Regions from separate parts of the Qipengyuania flava genome, predicted to be linked through region 1. Evidence: predicted binding sites of a transcription regulator. Region 1 holds the regulator's gene; each other region holds the start of a gene.
What was found. Region 1 encodes LexA, which represses DNA repair genes until DNA is damaged. Its sites were predicted from a motif close to GTTCCNCNCTTGTTCT; they were not measured.
Positions count from the first base shown of each region.

Region 2: the regulator LexA is predicted to act here: its motif matches at 2,491-2,506, upstream of recA (recombinase RecA).
Region 3: the regulator LexA is predicted to act here: its motif matches at 3,259-3,274, upstream of KUV82_RS09675 (ATP-dependent helicase).

Region 1 is NZ_CP080410.1:1,719,326-1,724,607, reverse strand. It holds gene gltX (glutamate--tRNA ligase) at 1-513, opposite strand, end outside; gene KUV82_RS08520 (ComEC/Rec2 family competence protein) at 635-2,722, shown strand; gene lexA (transcriptional repressor LexA) at 2,743-3,432, opposite strand; gene trpC (indole-3-glycerol phosphate synthase TrpC) at 3,579-4,364, opposite strand; gene trpD (anthranilate phosphoribosyltransferase) at 4,361-5,282, opposite strand, start outside.
Region 2 is NZ_CP080410.1:2,003,035-2,008,316, reverse strand. It holds gene KUV82_RS09890 (hybrid sensor histidine kinase/response regulator) at 1-2,435, shown strand, start outside; gene recA (recombinase RecA) at 2,583-3,647, shown strand; gene KUV82_RS09880 (glutathione S-transferase family protein) at 3,893-4,519, shown strand; gene KUV82_RS09875 (nucleotide sugar dehydrogenase) at 4,617-5,282, shown strand, end outside.
Region 3 is NZ_CP080410.1:1,956,085-1,961,366, reverse strand. It holds gene KUV82_RS09685 (sterol desaturase family protein) at 1-249, shown strand, start outside; gene trhA (PAQR family membrane homeostasis protein TrhA) at 310-939, shown strand; gene KUV82_RS09675 (ATP-dependent helicase) at 936-3,251, opposite strand; gene KUV82_RS09670 (hypothetical protein) at 3,400-3,672, shown strand; gene KUV82_RS09665 (hypothetical protein) at 3,962-4,384, shown strand; gene rsmD (16S rRNA (guanine(966)-N(2))-methyltransferase RsmD) at 4,392-4,946, opposite strand; gene KUV82_RS09655 (pseudouridine synthase) at 4,943-5,282, opposite strand, start outside.

The DNA.
Region 1 (5,282 bases):
CGTGACCTTGCCCTGGACCTGGTCTTCGATGGTCGTTTCGCCATCGGTCGGGACCTTGAGACGGATCACGAAGGGCGCGCCGGCGGGGGCTTCGCTTTCATCGCGGTCGCGCCAGCGGCGGTCGTAGCGCATGGGCTGCTTGTTGGCGCGCTGCTCGGCGCGCATTGCCTCGAGCTCTTCGGGCGTGGCGAAGCATTTGTAGGCGTGGCCGGCCTCCAGCAGCTTGTGCGCAACTTCGGCGTGGCGATCGGCGCGGTCGGACTGGAAGATCGGCGCTTCGTCGAAATCGAGGCCGAGCCAATCGAGCCCTTCGATGATCTTGTCGATCGCATCCTGTGTGCTGCGCTTCTTGTCGGTGTCTTCGATACGCAGCAGCGCGCGGCCACCATGATGGCGCGCGAACAGCCAGTTGAACAGCGCCGTACGCGCCCCGCCAATATGCAGATAACCCGTGGGCGAGGGGGCGAAGCGGGTGACGACCTCGGCGGCCTTGCTGCCACTATCGCTTGCCATTGTCTCACGTTTCCTTTCAAACACTTGCATGGCGACACGAGGGACGCCTTCGGTACCGATGGGGGATGCGGGCGAGGAGACCCGCGAAACTGTGCCGCGCCCTTGGCGTATGCGCGGTCCAATGTCCAGTTTTGCCGGGCGGTTTGAGGGTTTTCTCGAGGCCGCCGCGTTCGATCGCGGGCCCTGGCTGGTGGTGGCCTTCGCCGCCGGGATCGGGGCCTGGTTCTATTTTGGTGCGGCGTGGCAATGGCTCCTGATCATCGCCACGAGCCTGTCGGTTGCGGCGTTGGCGGCGATCGCGTGGAAAACGCGCGATGACCGGCCGTATTCGCACGCCGCGCTCGTGTCGCTGGCGCTCGCCATTGCGCTGGGCGTAGCCTTGGTCTGGGCGCGTTCATCGATAGTCGGCGCCGAGCCGATCCCCGCACCGCGTTTCGAGCGGATCGATGCGCGTATCCTGGGCCGCGAGGAGCAGCCAGCGGAAGGCCGCGTGCGGCTCACGGTGGCGGCACGCGAGGCGGAGACCGGCCAGGCGCTCGCTTACCGGATCAATATACCGCTGGAAAACGACCAGCCCCTGTTCCGTGAAGGTGCGCGGATCCGTCTGTCCGCCCGGCTGATGCCGCCATCGCCGCCGATCGTGCCGGGCGCTTACAATTTCGCGCGGCGGGCCTGGTTCGACGGCCTTTCGGCGACGGGATCGGCGGTCGGGTCTATAGAGCTGGTTGAGCCGCCGCCACCCTCCGAACTGTCGCTTGCCTCGATCCAGCGGCGCCTCTCGGCCCATGTCCGCAGTCATGTCGACGGGACGGCCGGGGCCATTGCCGCCACGCTGGCGAGCGGAGACCGCGGTGCGATTCCGGAGGCCGATGAGGAGGCGATGCGCGATTCCGGTCTCACGCATTTGCTCTCGATCAGCGGCCTGCATGTGAGCGCGCTGATCGCGGCGGCCTATCTGCTGGTGCTCAAGACGCTTGCGCTGTGGCCCTGGCTGGTGCTGCGCGTGCGCCTGCCGCTGGTCGCCGCAGCCGCCGCGGCGCTTGCGGGCATTGGCTACACGCTGCTCACAGGCGCCGAAGTGCCAACCGTGCGCAGCTGCATCGGGGCCTTGCTGGTGCTGGTCGCGCTGGCGCTGGGCCGCGAACCGCTGTCATTGCGCATGGTTGCCATCGCAGCCGGCGTCGTGCTGGCCCTGTGGCCGGAGTCGCTGGTGGGGCCGAGCTTCCAGATGAGCTTTGCCGCGGTCCTAGCGATCGTCTCCCTCCACAACGTCCAGCGGCTGCGGGACTTTCTTGCCCCGCGTGAAGAGAGTTGGGGGCGGCGCTTGGCGCGGCGCATGGCGGTGCTGTTCCTGACCGGCATGGTCATAGAATTGGCGCTGATGCCGATCGTCCTTTTCCACTTTCACAGGGCCGGTGTTTATGGAGCGGCTGCGAACCTGATCGCCATTCCACTGGTGACCTTCGTCTCCATGCCGCTGGTCGCGCTGGCGCTGGTGCTGGACCTCGTAGGGGCGGGGGCGCCGGTGTGGTGGCTGGTGGGGCATTCGCTCGACCTGCTGATCGGTATTGCCCATCTTTTTGCCGATCTTCCGGGTTCGGTGAAGCTCGCCCCGCGCATCGGCATGGGGGCCATGGCGCTTTATCTGGCGGGCGCCTTGTGGCTGGCCTTGTGGCAGGGGCGGCCTAGGCTGTGGGGCTTGGCGCCCATTGCACTTTCTGCAGCGCTCATGGCGAGCGCGCCGGTTCCCGATATTCTCATCACTCGCGATGGGCGCGATATAGGCGTTGCCAATGAAGCCGAAGCCCTGCTGGTGTTGCGTGACAGTGAGGGTGGCTACGCGCAGGATAATCTGCTCGAGCTTGCCGGCAGCGAGGATGCACCGGTGCTGATCTCGCAATGGCAGGGGAGCCGGTGCAGCGACCAGTTTTGCACCCTGCGCCTGGAGCGCGAGGATCGCACTTGGATTGTCCTTGTCGCGCGAAATCGTGACCTTGTCGAGGAACGCGCCCTGGCCGCAGCCTGCACGCAGTCCGACATCGTCATCGCCGATCGCTATCTACCGCGCAGCTGCCAGCCCCGCTGGCTCAAGGCGGACCGAAGGTTCCTCGATCGAGAAGGGGGCACCGCGCTTTATCTATCGCAGGAACGGATAGAGACAGTGGCTCGCGACCAGGGCGCGCATGGCTGGTGGCGCGCGCGCCGCTAGCGAGGCGCGCGCCGACCGGATCAGTGGTAGCGGCGCAGCAGGCCGGCTAGCTTGCCCTGGACCTGCACGCGGCCGGGTTCGTAGATCTGCGGCTCGTAAGCGCCGTTTGCCGGATCGAGCCGCACGCGGCCCGCATCACGGCGCAGGTATTTGAGCGTCGCTTCTTCGTTATCGACGAGCGCAACCACGATTTCCCCATCGCGCGCGCTGTCCGTGCGCTTCACCAGCGCGAAGTCGCCATCGAAAATGCCCGCTTCGATCATGGAGTCGCCCGAGACTTCGAGCGCGTAGTGCTCGCCCGGTCCGAGCAGGGCTGCGGGCACCGGCATGCTGGACTGGCCTTCGATCGCCTCGATCGGGGCGCCGGCCGCGATACGGCCGTGAAGCGGCACGTCGATGATGTCATTCGCCGGTTCGGGCGCCACGGCCTTGGCCGTCAGCGCGCTTGCCATGGCATCGTTCGTGTTGGCTGCCTTGGGCGAGCCCATCACCGCGTCTTCGGGCAGCTTGACCACTTCGAGCGCGCGGGCGCGGTTGGGAAGGCGGCGGATAAAGCCGCGTTCTTCCAGCGCCGAGATCAACCGGTGGACGCCCGACTTGCTCTTGAGGTCGAGCGCTTCCTTCATTTCTTCAAAACTGGGGGAAATTCCCGTCTCCTCCAGCCGCTGCTGGATGAAGCGGATCAATTCGTGCTGCTTTGCCGTCAGCATGGTGCGAGCTCCCGTTTCGCCTGTTCACAAACCTGTGAACGAATGCGGAACAAGTAAGCAACTTTTCGAGGGGCGTCAAGCAATCCCGCCATTTTCGAGCAGGTTGCAGTGGAACAGCTGTTCCCGCTTTGCTCTCGGGGCGTCGATCAGCGGCCCAGCAACGCGCGGGTGGCGGCTTCGACATCGTCCTTGCGCATAAGGCTTTCGCCCACGAGGTAACTGCGCACGCCGGCGCGGGCCAGCCGCTGACAATCGGCATGCGTGCCAATGCCGCTTTCCCCGACCAGCAGGCTTCCTTCCGGGGCGAGCGGGGCGAGCAGCTCGGTTGTCGCCAGATCGGTGGTAAAAGTCTTCAAATCGCGGTTGTTCACGCCGATCAGCCGCGAGCGGAGCTGCGCTGCGCGTTCCAGCTCCGCGCGGTCGTGGACTTCGACCAGCACGTCCATCCCGTGTTCGATAGCGGCGGCTTCGATATCCGCCATCGCGCTGTCTTCGAGCGCGGCGACGATGATCAGGATCGCATCGGCGCCCAGCGCCCGCGCCTCGGCGACCTGCCAGGTGTCGACCATGAAATCCTTGCGCAGGACCGGCAGGTCGCAAGCCGCGCGGGCTTCGAGGAGGTAATCCTCATGGCCCTGGAAATAGGGCGCATCGGTCAGCACCGACAGGCACGCGGCACCGCCAGCGGCATAGGCGCGGGCGTGGTCCGCAGGCTGGAAATCGGCCCGGATCAGGCCCTTGGAGGGGGAAGCCTTCTTGATCTCCGCGATCAGGCCGAATCCATCGTCCTGCGCGCGTTCGAGCGCGGCGCGAAACCCGCGCGGGGCGGAGGCTTCCCGCGCGGCGGCTTCGAGATCGGCGAGGCTCCAATCAGCCTTGCGCGCGGCCACTTCCTCGCGCTTGGTCGCGCAGATTTCTTCCAGCTTGTTCATCGGGCGAGCGCAATCCAGTCGGCGAGCAACTTGGCAGCGTTTCCGCTGTCGATCGATTCCGCGGCCATCGCCGCGCCGCTCTCCCAGTCCTCGGCAACACCGGCCACCATCAGGGCGGCGGCCGAGTTGAACAGGACCGTGTTGCGATAGGCGCCCGTATCGCCCGCGAGCAGACCGGACAGAGCCTTGGCGTTGTGAGCAGGGTCGCCGCCACGGATCGCGTCCAGCGGAGCGTTTTCAAGGCCCGCCATGCCCGCATCGACCCGGCGCATCGCAAATTCGTTGCCGGTGACATCGGCAAGCTCGTTCCCGCCGGCAAGGCTCAGTTCGTCAAGGCCCTCGTCGCCCGAGACAATGAAAGTGCGCTCGGTGCCGAGGCGCGCGGTAGCCTCGCCATAGATTGAGACATAGCCGGGGCGCGCGATGCCGATCAGCTGACGTTTCACGCCGACCGGGTTCGACAGCGGCCCCATGAGGTTGAAGATCGTGCGTCGGCCGAGCTTCTTGCGGATGGGCTGGATGCGGCGCATCGCCGGGTGGTGGTTTGGCGCGAAGAGGAAGCAGATGCCGAGTTCCGCCAGCGTCTTCTCGGCCGTGCGTCCGGCGGCCTCCATGTCGAGGCCGAGAACCTCCAGCGTATCGGCAACGCCCGACAGCGAGGAGATCGCGCGGTTGCCGTGCCGTGCGACCGGCACCCCGCAAGCGGCCACGACCAGGCCGACGGCGGTCGAGACGTTGAGCGTGTGGTGCCCGTCACCGCCGGTGCCGCACACGTCGATTGCATTGTCGGGCCCTTCGACCGGGATGTAGCGTGCGCGCAGGGCGCGGGCGGCCCCGGCAATCTCGTCCGCCGTTTCGCTGCGGTCCGTCATGGCCAGCAGGAAGCGTGCGATTTCCTCGGCGCTTGCCTCGCCATCG
Region 2 (5,282 bases), 280 kb from region 1:
CCATTCCGTTGATGGTGGCCGTTGCGGCTGCCAGCGTGATTTCGGTAGGGCTGGTCTGGCTGGTGGGCGAACAATCGGTCGTTGCCTTTGCCTATGGCGGCGCGCTGGTGGCGGTGCTGCTGATGCTGCTGCTTGGCGCCCGGCTGCGTTCGCCGCCCGCGCAAGCCGAAGCGGTCGCACCCGACTGGTCGGTGACCACCGCCGCGATCGAGAACCGCCGCCGCGCAATTGCGATCATCGACCGGGCGAACCGGCTCGTGTGCGCCAATTCGAGCTATGAGGGCTGGTTCCAAAGCGAAGCCGCGCCCTTCGACCTGCCGTTCGACGACGAATCGCGTCAGGCGATGATCGAGGCCGCGCGCGAAGCCTGGCGCGACGGATCGGCCAAGATCGATACGCTCTACCTCAACGCGACCAAGGCTGCCTACAGGCTCTCGATCCAGCGCACGGGCCGGGGCGAGGCCTATCTCGTGTGGAGTTTTGCCGAAATCCGCGAAGAGCGCAGCTACGACGGCCTGTCCGAACGCCTTGAAGGCCGCTTTGGCGAAGTCATGTCGCGGGCGGGGCTGGAGCTTGCACTGGTCGCACCCGACGGCATCGTGCAGACCACGACGCCCGGACTTGTGGAGCGCGCTACCGGCAGCCGGGAGACGGGGCTGAACGGTCTGGAATTCGTCCAGCTGCTGCGCTCCGACGATCGCGACCGCATCTTCTTTGCGCGCGAAGGCCAGCAGGGCTCGCCGCAAACGCTGGTCCACGTGCCGCTCGATACGGCCGGGGGCGGGCGGATGAGCGATGCGGACGAGGCGCCTTCACTCATGCTGCTGGTGGACAGCACGGTTGGTATTGGCGGCGGCTGGGAAGGCAGCGGGAAAGCCGCGATCCCCCAGCTCGAAGCGCTGTTGTCGGCCTTGCCCTTGGGGCTGGCACTGACTGACCGCGACGGCCGCTTCCTGTTCGCCAACAAGGCTTTCCTGCGCGCAGTGGAGCGCGAAAACCTTGGCCTACCGCAATTCCCTTCGGACCTCGTGGTGCGCGAAGACAAGGCCGCCATGGCTGATACGGTGCGCCGCTTTGCCAAGGGCGCGACGGCCAGCGGCGACATGGCGGTGCGCCTTGCCAACGACAAGGAAGAGCCGGTCTCGATCGGCCTAGCCGGGATTCGGGGGCTGGGCGAGGCAGCGGTCCTGCTCTCGATCAGCGACAGCACCGAGGAAAAGCGCCTGCGCCGCCAGGTTGCGCAGGCCACCAAGATGCAGGCGGTCGGCCAGCTGGCGGGCGGCGTGGCGCACGACTTCAACAACGTGCTGACCGCGATCATCGGCTACTGCGACCTCATGCTGCTGCGCCACACGCCGGGCGACAGCGACTATGACGACATCCAGCAGATCAAGGCGAACTCGAACCGCGCCGCATCGCTGACGCGCCAGCTGCTCGCCTTCAGCCGCCAGCAGACGCTACGGCCGGTCGTGCTCCAGCTGCCCGACGTGGTGAGCGAGGTCAGCCAGCTGCTGAAGCGCCTGATGGGCGAGAAGATCGAGTTCCTCGTGCGGCATGACCGGGAACTTGGTTCTGTGCGGGCCGACCCGCAGCAGCTCGAACAGGTCATCATCAACCTTGCCGTCAACGCGCGCGACGCGATGCAGGCGAATGCGATGCGCGCCGGAAAGCAGGACTGGAAGGGCCGCCTCACGCTCGCCACACGCCGCGTTTCGGCCCGCGATGTGCGCAAGATGGGCATCGATATCATGCCCGCCGACGATTACACGGTGCTGATCGTGCAGGACACCGGCGGCGGTATCCCGGAAGAGCATCTCAACAAGATCTTCGAACCCTTCTTCACCACCAAGGAGCAGGGGAAGGGCACCGGCCTCGGCCTCTCGACCGTCTACGGTATCGTCAAGCAGTCGAACGGCTTCATCTTCGCCGACAACGTGCAAGGCCCCGACGGCACGCCCATGGGCGCGCGTTTCACCGTCTACCTTCCGGTGCACAAGGGCGAGTTGCCCGCCGCCATGCGCAGCGAGGAGACGGAAGAGCCCAAGGCCACCGAATGGTCGGCCGGCGGCAAGCTGCTGCTGGTTGAGGACGAGGACATGGTCCGTGCCGTGGCCGAACGCGCCCTCGTGCGCGCGGGCTACACCGTCACCACGGCGTCAGACGGCGAAGAAGGCCTTGCCGCCATTGCCAATGGCAACACCGAGTTTGACCTCATCGTGTCGGACGTGGTCATGCCTGCGATGGACGGCCCGGCCATGGCGCGCGCAATCCGCCGGGTGAAGCCCGATATCCCGATCCTGTTCATGTCGGGCTATGCCGAGGAACAGCTGCGCAACGATATCGATATCGAGAACATGCACTTCATTCCCAAGCCCTTCAGCGTGCAGCAAATCAACGCCAAGGTCGCCGAAGTGCTGAGCGAACAGCGCGGCTGAAGCGCGGAATTCCGCGGTTTCCTCCGTTCTGGAACAAAACAGGAAAATAATTTCCGTTCCCCCCTTGTTCCAAGAGAACAAAATGGATACACCAATTGCCAGTTGAAGAGTCGATAGCGGCTCTGGCCAAGCGCAGGAGGTGATGTCATGGCGGCAAGTCTGAAGCTCGTAGAGGACAAGAAAGTGGACGCAGACCGTCAGAAGGCATTGGACGCCGCGCTCGCGCAGATCGATCGCGCGTTCGGCAAGGGTTCGGCAATGAAGCTGGGCCAGAAGGAAACCATGCAGGTGGAGGCGATCTCCACCGGTTCGCTGGGCCTCGATATCGCGCTCGGCGTCGGCGGCCTGCCCAAGGGCCGCGTGATCGAAGTCTACGGTCCGGAAAGCTCGGGCAAGACTACGCTGGCGCTGCATGTGCTGGCCGAAGCGCAGAAGGCCGGTGGTACGGTCGCCTTCGTTGACGCGGAACACGCGCTCGATCCGGTTTACGCAAAGAAGCTCGGCGTCGATATCGACGAGCTGATCGTGTCGCAGCCCGACACCGGCGAACAGGCGCTCGAAATCACCGACACGCTGGTCCGCTCGAACGCGATCGACGTGCTCGTCGTCGACTCGGTCGCCGCGCTGGTGCCGCGCGCCGAAATCGAAGGCGAGATGGGTGACAGCCACGTCGGCCTCCAGGCCCGCTTGATGAGCCAGTCGCTGCGCAAGCTCACCGGTTCGATCAACCGTTCGAAGTGCATGGTGATCTTCATCAACCAGCTGCGCATGAAGATCGGTGTGATGTACGGTAACCCCGAAACCACCACCGGCGGCAATGCCCTGAAGTTCTACGCCTCGGTCCGCCTCGACATTCGCCGTACCGGCCAGATCAAGGACCGCGACGAAGTCATCGGCAACACCACCCGCGTCAAGGTGGTCAAGAACAAGGTGGCCCCGCCGTTCAAGCAGGTCGAGTTCGACATCATGTACGGCCAGGGCATTTCGAAGATCGGTGAAATCCTCGACCTCGGCGTGAAGGCCGGCGTGGTCGAAAAGTCGGGCAGCTGGTTCAGCTATGACAGCGTCCGCATCGGCCAAGGCCGAGAAAACGCGAAGAAGTTCCTCGCCGAGAACGAAGAGATGTGTGCCAAGTTGGAAGCCGCCATCCGCGGCCGCACCGACGAGGTCGCCGAAGAGATGATGACCGGCCCGGACGCGGACGAGGACTGATATCTCTTCAAGCGGGAGCGCGCCCGACCCTACTCCCCCAGGGCTCGCGCCTCAGCCGGACTGTCCCCCGGCGCTCCCGAAGAAACGGAAAGCCGGTGCGCGCCGCTTTAGGGCCGCACCGGCTTTTCCGTTTGTATGGCAGGCGCTTGGCAGGATTGTGGCGAGGGCTGGCGAAGCGCAGCCCGCTTGCCTAGGGTCGCCTGCGAATCGTCCCGGCCATTCGCTTCGGGACAGGGGAGAGCCGAATGACCATCACCGTCCACCATCTCAACAATAGCCGCTCGCAGCGCATTCTTTGGCTGCTGGAAGAACTCGGCGCCGAGTACGAGATCGCGCACTATCAGCGCGACGCGGAAACCAACCTTGCTCCGCCCGAACTCAAGAACGCCCATCCGCTCGGCAAGTCACCGGTGATCGAGGACGATGGCCTGATGGTGTCCGAAAGCGGTGCGATCATCGAATATCTGTGCGAACGCCATGGCGGCGAAGCCTGGCTACCGGAAGCGGGCAGCGAAGAGCGCGTTCGCCATCTTGAGTGGATGCAGTTCGGCGAAAGCAGCTTCTTCGTTCCGGTCATGCTCAAGATCTACGCCGACCGCCTTGGCGAAGCCGCCGCCCCGCTGATGCCCCGCGTCGAGGAGCAATTTGCCGCCCATGTGCAGTTTTCCGAGGACAATATCTCGGATGACCTCCATTTCGTCGGGTCGGACTGGTCGGCGGCGGACGTCATGATGAGCTTCCCGGCCGAAATCGCGGTCATGCAGGGTTACGCCGAGAAAGCGCCCAAGCTGGCCGCCTTCGTTGCGGCCATCCACGCCCGTCCGGCCTGGCAGCGCGCGCGCGAGCGCGGCGGTCCCTACTTCATCTGGTGAGCGGCGGACGGGGCAGGCTTGCAATCGCGCGGGCCTGCCCACAGAAGGCGAGCCGGATTGCGCGCCTGCGATCCGGCAAAGAGATACGGACTATTCGATGAAGATCGCCGTTTTCGGCCTTGGCTATGTCGGCCTTTCCAACGCCATCATGCTCTCGCAGCACAACACCGTGGTGGGCTGCGATATTTCCGCCGATCGCGTGGCCATGCTGCAGGAACGGCGCTCGCCGATCCAGGACGACCTTGTCGAGGAATACCTCCTGCGCGATACGCTCGACCTCAGATTCACGACCGATAGCGCCGCAGCGATCGACGGGGCCGAGTTCGCGATTGCGGCCGTTCCGACCAATTACGATGTCGAGACGAACTTCTTCGACACTTCGGCTGTGGATGCCGTGATCGAGCAGGTCCTTGCCGCGAACGACACCACGGTCGTGGTCATCAAGTCGACCGTGCCCGTGGGCTATGTGACCCAGGCGCGCGAGCGCTTCGCGACCGACCGGATCATCTTCAGCCCCGAATTCCTGCGCGAAGGCAAGGCGCTTTACGACAACCTTCACCCTTCGCGCATCATCGTGGGCGAACGGTCCGAGCGGGCGCAACGCTTCGCCGACCTGCTGCTGGAGCCCGCGCTCGAGGAGGACGTTCCGGTTCTGCTGACCGATGCGGATGAGGCCGAGGCGATCAAACTCTTCGCCAACACCTACCTCGCAATGCGTGTCGCCTTCTTCAACGAGCTCGACAGTTACGCGCTCTCACACGGG
Region 3 (5,282 bases), 240 kb from region 1:
ATCTCGCCCGCAGCGCACCGCTTGCACCATATTCGCGACGAAGAGCTGATGGGCACCAATTTCGGCAACACCATCACGCTGTGGGACCGGGTGTTCGGGACTTATATGGACCCGGCGCCCTATCTCGATTGCGAAACCGGGATTGCGGAAGGGACACGCGGGTTTCTCGGCGAACTGGCCCGTCCGTTCGAGCGCCGGTACTGGACCCGCAAGCCGGAGGCCCGGACTTCGCAGGAGCCGGCCGCCTAAGGAGCGCCGCCCGCATTTCGGCTCTGGAACCGGGGGCGAACTGGCCCTATCGAGCCGCCCATGTATCCAAGCAAGACATCGCCGGAACGCCGCGCTGACGGCATTGTCCACGCGGTCAGCCTCAGCGCCTTTGCGATAGCCAGCGTGTTCCTCCTCAACCGGGTGATGAGCGCAGGCAACGCCACGCTGATCCTGGCAGTGCTGGTCTATGTTATCTCGGCGCTGGCCTCGGTCGGCATTTCCTTTGCTTACCATTTGCACCCGCGCCACGAGCTGCGGCCGGCCCTGCGCCGCTGGGATCATTCGGCGATCTACATCGTGATCGCGGGCACCTTCACGCCGCTCCTGCTCGCGACCGGCAGCTACAGCGCGATGGGTATCCTTGCCCTCATCTGGCTGTTCGCCCTGGCGGGGGTCTGGTTCAAGGTCTCCGCCGCCGAGATCGATTCGCGCTGGTCGCTGATGTCCTACCTCGCCCTCGGCTGGTTCGCGCTTGCCGCCTTGCCGGACTTCCTGAGCGGCCTGCCGCTCGCCTCGACCCTCGCGGTCGTGGCCGGTGGTGTTTTCTACACGATCGGGACTTTGTTCTACAAGAACAAGGAGATGGCCTTCCGTTACCCGATCTGGCATGCCTTCGGGACGCTGGGCGGAACGGCCTTCCTCACCGCGATCTGGGTGGCCGTCGCCTAGGTGTTTTCAGCGAGGGTGACGAAGCTGTCGAGCACGCGCTTTTCGCCGGCCTGCTCGAACTCAATGGTCAGCTTATTGCCTTCCTGATCGGTCACGCAGCCATAGCCGAACTTGTCGTGAAACACGCGCGCGCCCAGCGCGATGTCGCTGCGCGGCTTGGCGGCAAAGCTGGCAGCGCTGCGGCCGGGTTCGGCCAGGCGCTTCGGCGTCGTGTCATAGCCATTCGACAGCGCCCGCTGCCAGCCGGGCCCACGCGCGCCGGAGCGATCGGGACGGTTCGACGAGACATGCGCAAACGGGTCCTCGTTCTCGCTCCAGTTGGCCCGCCAGAGGGAGGCGCCGCCGGTCATGGTCGTCTCGCTGTTGACGAATTCCTCGGGCAATTCCTCGACGAAGCGGCTGGGTATCGAGCTGGTCCACTGGCCATAGATCCGCCGGTTCGCGGCGTGCAGGATCGTGCAGCGCCGCTTTGCGCGGGTAATCGCGACATAGGCTAGCCGGCGTTCCTCCTCGAGGCTCGCCAGCCCGCCTTCGTCGAGCGATCGCTGGCTCGGAAACACGCCTTCCTCCCAGCCCGGCAGGAACACATGGTCGAACTCCAGCCCCTTGGCCGCGTGCATGGTCATGATGGTGACCTTCTCGCCATCGTCGGCGCGGTCGTTGTCCATCACCAGGCTGACATGCTCGAGGAAGTCGCCGAGCGTCTCGTATTCCTCCATCGCGCGGGCGAGTTCGGTGAGGTTTTCAAGGCGTCCGGCGCTTTCCGCGCTGCGGTCCTTCTGGAGCATGTCCTCATAGCCGCTTTCCGCCAGCACGGTGCGCAGCAGTTCGGACGGCGTGACCTTCTCCGCCTCCTCGCGCCAGTGGACGAACTGGCCGAGCAGGGCGACGAGGTTGTTGCGCGCGCGCGCCGGGAGCTCGTCGGTTTCGCACAGGTCGAGGCTGGCAGCGGCTAGCGGGGTCTGCGTGCGGCGGGCGTGGCGGCGCATGGCTTCAAGCGTTTTTGCGCCGAGGCCGCGCTTGGGCTGGTTGTAGATGCGCTCGAAGGCGAGGTCGTCGGCCGGCTGGGCGATGGTGCGCAGGTAGGCGAGGGCGTCGCGAATTTCAGCGCGTTCGTAGAAGCGGAAGCCGCCCACGATGCGGTAGTTGAGGCCGATCTGGATGAAGCGATCTTCGAACTCGCGCGTCTGGTACTGGGCGCGCACGAGGATGGCGACCTCGTCGAGCGGGGCGCCTTCGCTTTCGAGGCGCTCGATCTCCTCGCCCACGCGGCGGGCTTCCTCGGGTGCGTCCCATACGCCGATCACGCGGACCTTCTCGCCCGCCGGAAGCTCGGTCCAGAGCGTCTTGCCGAGCCGTTCGCTGTTGGCGTCGATCAGGCCCGATGCGGCTGCAAGGATCTGCGGTGTGGAGCGATAGTTCTGCTCCAGCTTGATCACCGCCGCGCCGGGAAAATCCTTTTCGAACTTGAGGATATTGGCGACTTCCGCGCCGCGCCAGGAATAGATCGACTGGTCGTCATCGCCCACTACGCAAATGTTCTTGCGAGCCTGGGCGAGCAAGCGCAGCCACAGGTACTGGACCTGGTTGGTGTCCTGGTATTCGTCGACAAGGATGTATTTGAAGCGCTGCTGGTACTGCTCCAGCACGTCGCGGTGCTGGCGGAAGATGTTCAGCATATGGAGCAGCAGGTCACCGAAATCGCAGGCGTTCAGCGCCTTCAGCCGGTCCTGATAGAGCTTGTAGAACTGCGCGCCGCGACCGTTGGCATAGCTCTCGTTCTCGACCGCATCGAGGTCGCCGGGGTTGAGCCCGCGGTTCTTCCAGCGGTCGATCAGGCCGGCCAGCTGACGCGCGGGCCAGCGCTTCTCGTCGAGGTCGTTTTCCTGGATCAGCTGCTTCAGCAGGCGCAGTTGGTCGTCGGTGTCGATGATCGTATAGTTGCTTTCAAGGCCCACCAGCTCGGCATGACGACGCAGCATGCGCGCGCCGATCGAATGGAACGTGCCGAGCCAGGGCATGCCCTCCACCGCATTGCCGATATGGCGCCCGACACGCTCGCGCATTTCGCGCGCGGCCTTGTTGGTGAAGGTCACGCAGAGGATCTCGCTCGGCCACGCGCGGCGGGTTGCGATGAGATGTGCCAAACGCGCGGTCAGCGCAGCCGTCTTGCCCGTGCCCGCTCCCGCCAGCATCAGCACCGGCCCTTCGGTCGTCAGGACGGCCTCGCGCTGGGGTGTGTTGAGACGCGCGGCGTAGGGCGGAACAGCGCCGTTTTCGGCGGCTTTCGGAGGGGATTCGGGCAGGGACATAGGTCGGTGAACAGGTAGGGAACACTGCGGCGATACGCAAGGCGCTGGCGACCTCCACAGCGCGCATTCCGCCGGAGCCATATCGGAACCTTGTCAGCGGCTTGGGCGTTGGGCGACTTGTAAGATACAGAAATTAATGGAGAACACCATGAAAGCCCTCTTTGCCGCAGCCGCCGCAATGGGTCTCGCGATGACCGCAGCCCCCGCCGCAGCCGATGATCACGGGACCAAGGCAAAATCGCCGGAGGTCGTCGAAACAAACGCACGCGGCCAGGCGACCAAGGTCCGCATCGAGGGCAAGGTCTACGATGTGTGCATGAAGGAAGACCAGGACGGCTGCATCAACCCGCGTGCCGCCGGTCTCAAGTGGGGCGACCGCCCGCTGGATTACTGGCCGGGCAAGCCCGCCAGCGACATGTAAGACCGAGCTTCAGCTCGTGCCGGTCGCACCTGCGGCCCGCGCACGGCGCTTGGAGGGGGCGGGGCTGCCATGGCGGCTCCGCCCCCGATTGCGTTGGGGCGAAGCGCAGGCGCGATCGGCCGCTGGGCGCGTTTGCGAAACGCTCCACGCCGGACCGTTGGCTCGCCGCGCCGAGCACAGGCGCGCGCGATTGCCAAGCGGAGCCCTTGGGAGGATGCTGGCCCTGTCCCTCGGGGAAGGGGCCAAGGGTCGCGTTCGTTGCGCATGTTCGAATCCCAAGGAGGATCGCATGCGAAAGACATTTTGGTACCTCGTCGGCGGCCAGCTTGCCGTCATCAGCATTCCCGCGCTTGCCCAGTATGAGGCTGTGGATCCGGCGCACAGCGCCCAGCAGCCGGCAGAAGAATCGGCCGCTCAGCCGGATACGCCGGGTGACGAACTGGAGGTGATGGAGAGCTGGCCGGCCGAGCGGCGAGCAACCTACGAGAGTTGGCCCCCCGACGCGCAGGCCTATTTCTGGACGCTCACACCCGAGCGGCAGGAGCTGTTCTTCGCTCTGACCGACACGGATCGGCTGGCTCTTGTCGCCATGGACGAGGCGGGCCGATCAGAAGCGTGGCGAATGATCGAAGAGCGCGCCGCGCAGCCGGCCGAGACTCCCGATGGGTCTGACGCGGCCACCCAAGGCGACGAGCCCATGGGTCGCTCCTGAGGCCGCGTCACGCCGCGTCGGAAGCCAGCCTCAATAGCCACAGGCGGGCCTTTCCGACGCGGCGATCGGCCACGCAGTCCAGCCCCTTGATCGAAACCGTTTCCTTCGCGCCGGTCTCGAGCGCCATCCAGGTGGCTGGCCCGATCCAGCCGAGACGAAGCATCCGGTCGAGCGCCACCTCGCCCGCGCCCGTACCGTAGGGCGGGTCGAGCAGGATGAGGTCATGCGGCTGCTTTGCCGGACCCAACGACATGACCGAGGCCTGTTGCACCGTGGTCTGCCGGCGCGCATCGAGAGCGTCGATATTGGCACGGATGGCCTTCACGGCCGACGCTTCCTGTTCGACGAAGGTGCAAGATGCAGCGCCGCGCGAGAGGGCTTCGAGGCCCAGCGCGCCCGATCCGGCAAACAGGTCGAGTACGGCGAGCTCTTCGAAACTGCCGAGGCGGCTGGTGAGCATGGAGAACAGCGTCTCGCGGGTGCGGTCGGCAGTTGGCCGTGTAATCTCGCCGGACGGGGCGACCAGCTTGCGCCCGCGCCATTGGCCCGCAACGATCCTCATGCGCGGTTCCGCTTGATCTGCTTGCGGAAGCGTTCGACATCGGCCTGGCGGATTTCGACCGCCTGGCCGCGGGCGAGCTCGCCCAGCTCGAAGGGACCGTAGCCGATGCGCAGCAGGCGGTTCACCTTCATGCCAAGGTGTTCGAGCACGCGGCGCACCTCGCGGTTCTTGCCCTCGGTCAGCGTCATCTGGACCCAGCGGTTCTTGCCCGCGCCGCGCTCAAGGTCCGCTTCGATGCGGCCGTAGCGCACACCGTCGATTTCGATGCCTTCGATAAGCTCGTCGAGCTGTGCCTGCGTCACGTCGCCGAAGGCGCGCGCACGGTAGGTGCGGGGG